Regions from separate parts of the Alteromonas sp. DY56-G5 genome, predicted to be linked through region 1. Evidence: predicted binding sites of a transcription regulator. Region 1 holds the regulator's gene; the other holds the start of a gene.
What was found. Region 1 encodes ArgR, which controls arginine synthesis, uptake and breakdown. Its sites were predicted from a motif close to ANTGAATANNTATTCANT; they were not measured.
Positions count from the first base shown of each region.

Region 2: a site for ArgR is predicted at 2,888-2,905, ahead of gltB (glutamate synthase large subunit). Genes of this name have one in related genera too.

Region 1 covers NZ_JANHZQ010000014.1:58,930-64,516, forward strand. Annotated here, with positions in the region: gene NO989_RS09260 (TonB-dependent receptor) at 1-1,966, shown strand, start outside; gene NO989_RS09265 (type 1 glutamine amidotransferase domain-containing protein) at 2,155-2,838, shown strand; gene argR (transcriptional regulator ArgR) at 2,923-3,387, opposite strand; gene mdh (malate dehydrogenase) at 3,625-4,563, shown strand; gene ppc (phosphoenolpyruvate carboxylase) at 4,710-5,587, opposite strand, start outside.
Region 2 covers NZ_JANHZQ010000011.1:32,641-38,227, reverse strand. Annotated here, with positions in the region: gene gltB (glutamate synthase large subunit) at 1-2,720, opposite strand, end outside; gene NO989_RS07640 (N-acetylmuramoyl-L-alanine amidase) at 3,383-4,306, shown strand; gene arcB (aerobic respiration two-component sensor histidine kinase ArcB) at 4,406-5,587, shown strand, end outside.

The DNA.
Region 1 (5,587 bases):
AAAGGTTGAAAGTTTCATTGCACACGTCTTCTCTGACTGGACTTCAGACTTCTCTACACAGTTCAAAGTAGCAAAAACAACGCAAGCTACAGGCCAAGAGTCGCTAAATGGTTCTGAGTTCCCTAACTTTGCCGTTTTCCTACGTGAAGTCGATGGCGATGAAAATTACTTGACGATTGGTCCAGACCGCTTCCGTCACGGTAACTCTCTTGATCAGGACTTCTTCCAAGTTAAACTAGTTGGTATTTACACAACTGGCGACCACATCATGAAGTTTGGTTATGAGCGTGAAGAAGTTGACGTAAATAACCTATTTGCACAAAACTCTGAAGGTTCATACCTATTTAACAGCCTAGAAGACCTTGCAAATGCTGAAGCTTCTGCGCTGCTTTACAATAATGCTATTACAAACGATGAGAACGACCTTCGTGCGATCTGGGGTTACAACTACAACTCACTTTACTTCCAAGATTCTTGGGAAGCGACAGCTGAGTTAACTATTGACGCTGGTATCCGTTATGACTGGTATGAAGCTGAAGGCTCTATCCGCGAGAACCAAAACTTTGTAGACCGCTACGGCTATTCAAACACCAATGATGTTGATGGGCTGGATGTAATTCTTCCTCGTGTGTCATTCCAGTGGTATGCGTCTGATTATACAACTGTACGTGGTGGTATTGGTCGCTTCTCTGGTGGGGCGCCAAGCGTTTGGGTATCAAACAGCTACTCAAATGACGGCGTAATTTCTGACAATTATCAAGACTTTGGTTCTGGTCAGACATACCAAGTTCCTACTACACCAGATGCTGCTACAGGCCAGTACATTCCACAGAACATTCTTGACCAGCTTGCTAACATTGACCCAGATGGCGATGTGAACGCGCTGGCAGATGACTTTGATATACCTACAACTTGGAAAGTAAGCTTAGGTGTTGCGCACGAGCCAGAGATGGAAGAACTAGAAGGTTGGTTGTTCTCTGCTGATGTGCTTTACAACAAGCTTGAAAATGCTACTTACTGGTATGATCAACGCTGCGAAAACCCAGTTAGTACAGCGCCTGATGGTCGTGGTGTTTATGACTGTAGCGAAGGTCCAGAAGCTATCGTAACAAGCTCAATTGATGAAGGTGATTCAATATTATACGCCTTGTCTGCTTCAAAAGCTTGGGATACCTCTTATGGCTCATTCGACTTCTTTACAAGTTATACTTATGCTGACGTAGAAGATATCGGCTATGGTACATCTTCAACTGCGACATCTAACTACTCCGACTTTGCTGCTTATGATCGTCAACAACCACAAGCTGGCACGTCTAACTTCCAGACCGAGCACCTTTGGAAAATGCGCTTCAATTGGAAGAAAGAGTTAATTGACGGCTATGAAACGACTGTTTCAATCTTTGCCGAGCGTCGCTCTGGCCAGCCTTATAGCTACACATTCGATGAAAACAACGCATGTGTGCTAGATGTTGGTGGTGGTCGTTGTGCGCGTGAAAGCCGTAACGATGATGCAGGACACCTGCTTTACGTTCCAGATGGCATCAATGATCCATTGTTTGCAGCAACTTCATTTGGTGGTGACCTAGCAGCTCAGCAAGAGTTCATCGACTATATTAATAGTTCAGAGCTAGCTCAGTACAAGGGTGGAATTGCTGAACGTAATGGCGACAACTCTCGCTGGTCAACAATCATTGATGTGCGTATTCAACAAGAACTACCAGCGCTTTACCCTGAGCATAAGTTGACGGTTTTCTTTGATATAGAAAACTTCGGTAACCTACTGAATGACGATTGGGGCCGCATCGAGCGTACTCGCTATGAATATGAGCGTGCTGTAGTTTCTGCAAATATCGTAGATGGTCAATATGAATATTTTGACTTGAACAGTGATTCACGTATTAAAAACCTAGAAGTGCTTGACCAATCAGTATGGCAAGTTCAGTTCGGTATTAAATACGACTTCTAATTACTTAGTTTAAAAAAGTTGTAGTGTTAGGTGCCACTCTCCTTAACAGGAAGTGGCACTTTTTTATGTCTGCGATTTATCTCACACACCTGTTACTTACCGCGCATAGCCTTTGCTTATGATCTAAGTCCCTCCACTACACGAATTAACTGACGAGAAAATTTTTTAAATGCTCGCAAGGAGGGCTTATGACAAAACGTATGCTAATGGTAATGACGTCTCATGAAATAATGGGTGATACGGGTAAGAAAACAGGCATGTGGTTAGAAGAGTTCGCAGCGCCATATTACGCATTTAAAGATCAAGACTATACGATTACCCTTGCGTCGCCAATGGGAGGCCAAGTACCTATCGACCCAAATAGCCTTGCAGATGATGCGATGACAGACGACGCAATAAGATATACAAAAGATGAACTGGCGCGAAGTGCAATGGCGTCGACCATACCGCTTGAAGATGTGCGTGCTGAAGAATTTGACGCCGTATTTTACCCGGGCGGTCACGGCCCTTTGTGGGACCTTTCTGACAACGCGCACTCGATTAAGTTAATCGAAGACACAATTGCAGCGAATAAGCCTGTTGGTGCAGTGTGCCACGCTCCAATCGTGCTTAAGGACGTTAAAACTCCAGATGGCAAGTACTTAGTTGATGGTAAACAGGTAACTGGATTTTCAAACAGCGAAGAAGCGGCAATGGAACTCACTGACGTAGTGCCTTACTTAGTTGAAGATGAGCTAGTCAAAAAGGGTGGAAAATATGAAAGTGCCGACGATTTCGCCGTAAAAGTGTGTACTGATGGCTTGTTGGTAACGGGACAGAATCCACCATCGTCACGCCCCGCAGCAGATGCGCTAATTAAGCTTTTATCTTAGGAAAGCTTCAGTTAATTACCGAGTCAGAAACCGCATCTTGTATGCGGTTTCTTATTTTTTGATTGTCAGCTTTTGGAGCCATGGCTAAACGTTTTCAAATAAATCTTCAACGCGTTGTCTTAATTCTTCAATTCTTGTCACGTCAGCAGGGGCAATAAAAATCGTGTCATCACCCGCAATCGTCCCTAATACGCCATCTTTTTTACTCAATGAATCAAGTAGACGAGCAATAAGCTGTGCAGCACCAGGGCTGGTTCTAATGATTACCATTACGTTGTTGTGAACGATATCCAGTACTAGCTGTTTAAGAGGGCTTTTAGCCGTAGGCATACCTAGCTCTGGAGGCAAGCAATACACCATGTCACCTCGGGCATTTCGCGTGCGTACCGCGCCGAATTTGCTTAGCATTCTAGAGATTTTAGACTGGCTGATATTGTCGAAGCCTTGTGCTTTTAATGCATCAACAATTTCACCCTGTGAACCGTAACTTTCTGCTTTAAGAATTTCTTTAAAAGCTTTGATGAGTAGCTCTTGTTTTGCGTTTGCCATTAGCGCTCTTTTCTTTTTTGAGGGTTATCGTTAGGAATTATATTTAGTATGCGTATATTGTGCCGTACAGGTAGACTTTGCGCAATTTCTTTGCATAATCATTCATGATAATGAATATCGAGATAAAATCGCCATAAATAACGTTAATAAGACGATCCGGTGATTGAGTTTTCCCCCGCGTTGCATTAGTGTGACGTTCCGTTTAAATACGTGAAGTAATCCCATAGGAGAAATGGTATGAAAGTAGCCGTGTTAGGTGCTGCCGGTGGTATTGGTCAGGCGCTGTCTTTGTTGTTGAAAACACAATTGCCAGCAGGTTCAGATTTAGCGCTTTACGACGTAGCGCCAGTTGTTCCTGGTGTTGCCGTTGATTTGAGCCACATCCCCACTGCGGTAAAAGTAACCGGTCACGGTAAAGATGACCTAGCTGATGCACTAACTGGAGCAGACGTTGTTCTAATTCCAGCGGGTATGCCTCGTAAGCCAGGTATGGATCGCTCTGATCTATTCAACATCAACGCCGGCATTGTTAAAAACCTAATCGAAGGTGTAGCTGATAACTGCCCGAACGCGTGTGTTGGTATCATCACTAACCCAGTTAACACTACTGTTGCTATTGCAGCTGAAACGCTTAAAGCAAAAGGCGTTTACGACAAGAATAAGCTTTTCGGTGTAACGACACTAGACGTTATCCGTGCTGAAACGTTTGTTGCTGAACTTAAAGGTGTAGACGTATCTTCTGTGCACGTACCGGTAATCGGTGGTCACTCTGGTACAACTATCCTTCCTCTACTTTCACAAGTTGAAGGCGTAGAGTTCACAGACGAAGAAGTTGCTAGCCTAACTACTCGTATCCAAAACGCGGGTACTGAAGTTGTTGAAGCTAAAGCGGGCGGCGGTTCTGCAACCCTATCAATGGGTCAAGCAGCGGCACGCTTCTGTCTATCTCTAGTTGCAGCAATGCAAGGTGAGAACGTTGTTGAGTACACTTATGTACAAACTGACGACAGCGACGACGCAGCATTCTTTGCACATCCAGTTCGCCTAGGCGCAAACGGTGTTGAAGAAATCTTGCCATACGGCGAGCTAAGCGCATTTGAAGAAAAAGCGAAAAACGACATGCTTGAAGGCCTACGTGGCGACATCAAGCTAGGCGTAGACTTCGTAAACGGCTAGTAACGCCTGAAGCGGATGTACTAGCATCTGCTAGAAAAGGCTGGATACGTTCTTACGTACCCAGCCTTTTTTGCATTTAAGACATTACAAAAAAAGCCTGCTCAATGAGCAGGCTTTTCATTATAACGTTACGCGTTCATTGGGCTCTAGCCTGTATTACGCATACCAATTGCAATACCCGCGATGGTAACCATCATGGCACGCTCTAGGCTAGTGTTTTGTGCATCGTCACCGGCTTTACGAATACGATCCAGAAGCTCAATTTGCAGGTAGTGAAGGGGCTGAAGATATCCTGCACGGATCTCCATAGACTCTTTACCCTGCGGGTCGTTCTTCATGATGTCGCCGTCACCGGTTATAGCCAACAGCGACGAGATGCTTTCTTTAAGCTCGCTACGCAATGCTTCACCAAAGTGTTTAAGCTCTTTGGGTACCAAGCGCTCATCATAAGCTTCGCTGATTCGCGGATCGGCTTTATGGAACACCATGTCCAGCATTGAAAGACGTGAACGATAGAACGGCCATTCGCTGAACATCTCGTTAACCACTTTTTCATTTTCCGGTGTCTTCACGCTATCGATAGCGCGCATAACGCCTAACCAGCTTGGCAGTACCAAACGGGTTTGTGCCCAGGCAAATATCCATGGAATCGCACGTAGGCTCTCAATACCACCTTGTGGCTTACGCTTCGCTGGACGACTACCTAGTGGGAGTTTGCCTAACTCTTGCTCTGGCGTTGCAACACGGAAGTAAGGTACGAACTCTTTATCGTGACGCACGGTTGCACGGTAGTTATCGCGACCTTGGGCTGCCATTGCAGTTATAAGCTCTCGCCATTCTTCTTTTGGTGCCGGAGGCGGGAATAACATGGCTTCAATTATGGCGCTGGCGTAAATACCTAGGCTGCGTTTAGCCAGCTTAGGCATACCGAATTTATAGCGAATAGTTTCGCCTTGCTCAGTTACGCGGAAGCCGCCGTCTAGCGAGCCAGGAGGCTGAGAGTAAATGGCAGCATGTGCTGGCA
Region 2 (5,587 bases), on a different contig from region 1:
TTAGAGTTCTTTTCAGTTCCAAAGCGAGAAGGGTGTTCGCCACCTTCCCCAGAGTTAGACTGACCGCCCAGGCGGTTCATGGCAATTGCTAGTGCTTCGTGCGCTTCAGGGCTTAGTGCACCAATTGACATTGCCGCAGTATCAAAGCGTGGGAATAAGTTTTCCGGTGCTTCTACTTTACTAATATCAATAGGGTCGCAATCAGGGTTTATAGCTAGCAAGTCGCGAATGTGCGCAGGCGCACGCTCGTTAACAAGCTTTGCATATTGCTGGTAGTCGTCGTAGTTACCAGACACCACAGCCTTTTGAAGCGTACTGACTACGTCTGGGTTATAGGCGTGATATTCGCCACCGTGCACGTATTTAAGCAAGCCGCCGTGATCGACAGATTTACGCTTAAGCCAAGCAATACGGTTTAGGTTGATAAGATCTTGCTGGAAATCATCGAAGCCCGCACCTTGAATGCGTGAGGTCACACCTTTAAAGCATAACTTCATCACTTCGTTGTTAATACCCACTGCTTCAAACAGTTTAGAGCTACGGTAGCTAGCAACAGTGCTAATACCCATTTTCGACATGATCTTGTACAAGCCTTTGTTGATACCCTTACGGTAGTTCAACGTGGCCTGCATAGGAGAAATATCTAGCTCGCCTTTTTCACAAAGCTGCTCAATAGTTTCATATGCTAGGAATGGGTAAACCGCAGTGGCACCTAAGCCAATCAACACCGCGAAATGGTGTGGATCGCGGGCACTTGCTGTCTCAACAACAACGTTAGCATCGCAGCGTAATGACTTTTCAACTAAGCGACGTTGTACCGCACCAACTGCCATCGCTGCAGGGATAACCAAGCGATTTTGTTTAATGTTTCTGTCAGACAGAATAACGAACGCAGCACGCTTGTTTTTAACCAGCATCTCGACTTCGTTACACACGCGCTCGATGGCTTTCTTCAAACCTTCTTGCGGCGCATATTGAAGCTCAACGACTTCTGAGTAGTAGTTGTCTGGGTTAAATTCGCGCAGTTGCTTAAGGTCGGTATACATTAGCACTGGCGAGTCAAACAATACGCGGTCAGCGTAACCTGAGGTTTCGCTAAATACGTTTTGCTCGCGGCCAATACAGGTTGCCAACGACATAACGTGGTTTTCACGTAGCGGGTCGATAGGCGGGTTAGTAACCTGTGCGAATTGCTGACGGAAATAGTCGTAAACCGTACGTTGGCGCGAGGACATAACCGCCATTGGCGTGTCATCACCCATTGAACCAACAGCTTCTTGACCGTCTTTCGCGAGTACTTTTACAACTTGTTGAATTTCTTCATAGCTGTAGGCGTGTAGCTTGTGGTACACCGCCATGGCATCGTCGTCAAACACGCGTTTACCAATTAATGACGCATCAAGCTTTTCAATTGGTGTAAGTCGACGAATATGCTTATCTAGCCACTCTTTATAAGGGTGACGTGCTTTTAAGTCTTCATCAATTTCAGTAGAGCGCCAGATTTTGCCTGTGTATGTGTCTACAGCAAGCATTTCACCTGGGCCTACACGGCCTTTTTCAATTACGTCAGCTTGCTCGTAATCCCAGATACCTACTTCTGAGGCTAGGGTAATGAAACCGTTCTTAGTAATAACGTAACGAGCAGGACGTAGACCATTTCTATCAAGGTTACAGGCAACGTGGCGACCGTTAGTCAAAACGATACCCGCTGGGCCGTCCCATGGTTCCATGTGCATAGAGTTAAACTCGTAAAATGCACGAAGATCATCGTCCATGGTCTTGTTGTTTTGATAGGCGGGTGGAACAAGTAACCGCATAGCACGGAATAAATCCATACCGCCGGCTAAGAATAGCTCCAGCATGTTATCCAGCGAGGATGAGTCTGATCCTTCAGTATTAACGAAAGGGGCTGCATCTTTAAGATCTGGAATAAGTGGCGTTGCGAATTTAGCAGCACGTGCCATGGCCCAGTCGCGGTTTCCTTTAATGGTGTTAATCTCACCGTTGTGCGCAAGGAAGCGGAAAGGCTGAGCAAGCGGCCAGCGTGGTAGTGTATTTGTTGAAAAGCGTTGGTGGAAAACGCAAATTGCGCTTTGCATACGCTCATCGGCAAGATCGTGATAAAAGGCAGGTAAGTCTTTTGGCATTACCAAGCCTTTGTAGATCGTTACCAAGCCTGACAAACAAGCTACGTAAAAATCGGGATCTTTCTCAAGACGTTTCTCAGCGCGGCGGCGGATCATATACAAACGACGCTCAAGGTCGCGTTTTCTCCAACCTGCTGGCGCGTTCACAAATACCTGTTCAATTTGTGGAACACCCGTTAGCGCTAATTCACCCAGTACTGAGTGGTCGACAGGCACTTCGCGCCAACCCACTACTGAAAGTGTTTCTTTTTCTAGTTCTTCATTAAGTACTTCACGCGCGGCTTGCGCAAGTACCGGGTCCTGACTTAAGAAAATCATGCCCACGCCGTATTTTTTGCTGAGTTTCCAGCCATTTTCTTCGGCGATTGCATGGAAGAACGCATCCGGTTTCTGTAGTAATAAACCACAGCCGTCACCGGTTTTCCCGTCGGCGGCGATACCGCCACGATGCTGCATACGGTCAAGACCGTGTATTGCAGTAGTTACCAATTCATGACTGGCTTCCCCATGAGTGTGAGCGATTAAGCCAAACCCACAGTTGTCCCGGGAATCATTGGGATTATATAAACTCATCTCTTAACTCCTTCAACCTTTTGACTGGGCAAGGTATGCGTTGCGTGTAGATGCGCCTAGGTTTGCGTATCACAACATTATTAGACGTCTTTTATGCCTGCGAGCGGTATTGCTCGCGGCGTGCGCCTTTCTTGTCGTTATTTTATTATTAGAGGATTCCAGTCGTTTCCGCATTTTTATGCATTATTGCGATGCGGGCCGTACAAAATACCCACATTAAAAACTAAAATCAAACGCTAAAAGTATAAGCTTTATAGTGAATTAGTATAAATATAATTAAATGTTTATTAATCAGTTGCTTACGTGTCGTCATTTATGTTTGTAACAAAAATGTTATCAGTATTGCAAAGTGAATAACTCACCCCTTATAAATGATATTACTTCTCATTTGCGTTTTATTAATGAATAAATATGCTTTGAAATTGATGTTTTATGTTGTCAGTAGCGGTTTGCGGTGTATTTTTATTAATTTGTAAAGCTATGGTTCCACTAATATAAGTAGTTTGCTATATTGGTTGAAAATTAACCACAGGTAAGGCTCGTGGTGCGCTGAAGGATGTTGATAGAGAGCCCTGTGTGGGAATTGAGTGTACGCTTATGTGAAAGGCGAAGAATAAAAATTCACTGTGGTGGCGTGCTGTTAAGACAATAAGGATTATTGTATGAATACACTACATGCTTCACCACTGCCTATATTTAGTATAGATGATCATATTCTAACTGGCGACAATATCACCTTCAGGCTTTCTCCTAATACATCTGGGCGTTTTCAATCTGGATCTCCCGATACTATTGTTATTCATTTTACCGCCGGTAGTAGCCTTTCATCTTCGGTGAATGTCTTGACCAATGCCGATAGCGGTGTGTCAGCTCATTTTGCCGTTGGACGCAATGGTGACATTGTTCAAATGCTTCCGACCGATAAAATAGCGTGGCACGCAGGAGAAAGTTATTACGAGGGGCGTAGTGGCTTGAATCAGTACTCTATCGGCATTGAATTAGACAATGCCGGCCAGCTTAAGGCTAGAGGAGACGGCACTTTTGAAAGTTGGTTTGGCGAAATTTTTGGCGAGAATGAAGTATTAGCTGCCCAGCACATTAACCAACAGTCTATGGGCTATTGGCACAAGTACACCGACGTACAAATTGTTAGGACGCTATCGCTGTGTAGCCACTATAACATCTCTACTATCGTCGGGCATGAAGAAATAGCGCCGTCACGAAAGGTCGATCCTGGCCCCGCTTTTCCCCTTCAAAGACTCAAAGCCGCTGTTTTGCAAAGTGATAGTGAAAGGTGGGCAACTGAGTCAAGTGATTCGAATTCACAGCGAGAGGCGCATGATCAAATTCAGCGGGATCTCGCTAGCCCTGTAAAGCGGGTGGCCAATGTAAGTGCCAATTCGCTGAATGTGAGAAAAGGGCCAGATGTTTCGTACCCAACTGTCGAGAACGGTTTGAATAAGGGCGAAGTGCTAAAAATACTGGAAAAGCGAGGGGAGTGGGCGAAAGTGTCTTACACGAAGGTAGGATGGGTGAATACCAAATACATTAATGAAATTACTGAAAAGTCGCCTTTCAAATCCTAATTCTGAGCAGGGCCACAGAGTTATGCTTTGACAAACCGCATTCCCGAAAAGAGGAAAGCCTGATAGGATAACCGCAAAATAAGCTTAAATTAGACGTACATGCATTCAGATTCACCAAACGATTCTTGGGCAATTCGCTTTGCCCAATTTGTTCAGCGTTTTGGCACTCTAAAGCTCAGCATATTGTTTGTTGTTCTTTCGCTTGTGTTTACGCTAGGGGGCTCATACGTAATTCGCGTGAGCATGGGAAGCCAGGTTCAGCCCGATGACTTCATCAGTGCTGTAGTACTGACCATGTTATCTGCGCCTTGGGTACTTTATTTCTTTAGTGAGTTAATCAAGCAATTAGAAAACTCACGTACCAACTTAAAGGAAGTGGTAAGCCAGTTGGAAAGTTTGCGTGAAGAAGATGTCTTTCTTAACCGCGAACTTCAAAGCAACATCAGACAGCTTAATCACGAGATAGAGCAGCGCAAGCAAGCACAAGAAGAGCGTGAGGCGCTGTTTAAAGACTTAGAAAAAGAAATTCAGGATAAATCAGAACAAGAAGCACAAGCACGCCGCTTATCAACCTTGTTACGTTCAATCATCGATGCCTCACCAGACTTAATATATTACCGAAATGAAGAAGGCAGGTTTGCTGGTTGTAACCGTATAGCGGAGCTTATGACGGGCAAAACCGAGCAAGAGCTGCTTGGCTTAACGCCAAAAGACGTATATGAGGAAGAGCTTGCCCGCCAAATTGTAGCGAGTGATCACGAAGTTCTAGAAACCAACGCCAGTATCACAGAAGAGCTGTGGCTTCGCTTTGCTGATGGACGTCGTCGTTACTTCGAAATGAAGCGTGTACCTTTCTTCGATAAAGACGGTAATCGCCTTGGCTTGTTGTCGTTCGGTCGAGACATGACTGAGCGTAAGCAAGCTGAAAATGCTGCTGCAAAAGCAAGTACCGACAAAACTCGCTTTATCGCAACCATAAGTCATGAGCTACGCACACCGCTAAACGGTATTGTGGGCTTAAGCCGTATGCTGCGTGATACGGAGTTGAGTGAAGAACAATTTAACTGGGTAAGTACGATATACGCCAGCGCTATAACATTAGGTAATATTTTTAACGATATTATCGACCTTGATAAGTTAGACAGAGATAAGCTTGAGCTGAGTCTAAAAACCATATCGTTGAAAGACTTTACCGAAGAACTTAGCAGCATTATTCGTTTACTTGCAGCCGACAAACAGCTAGAGCTTAAAACGACAATTAACGAGCCGCTTCCCCGTCTT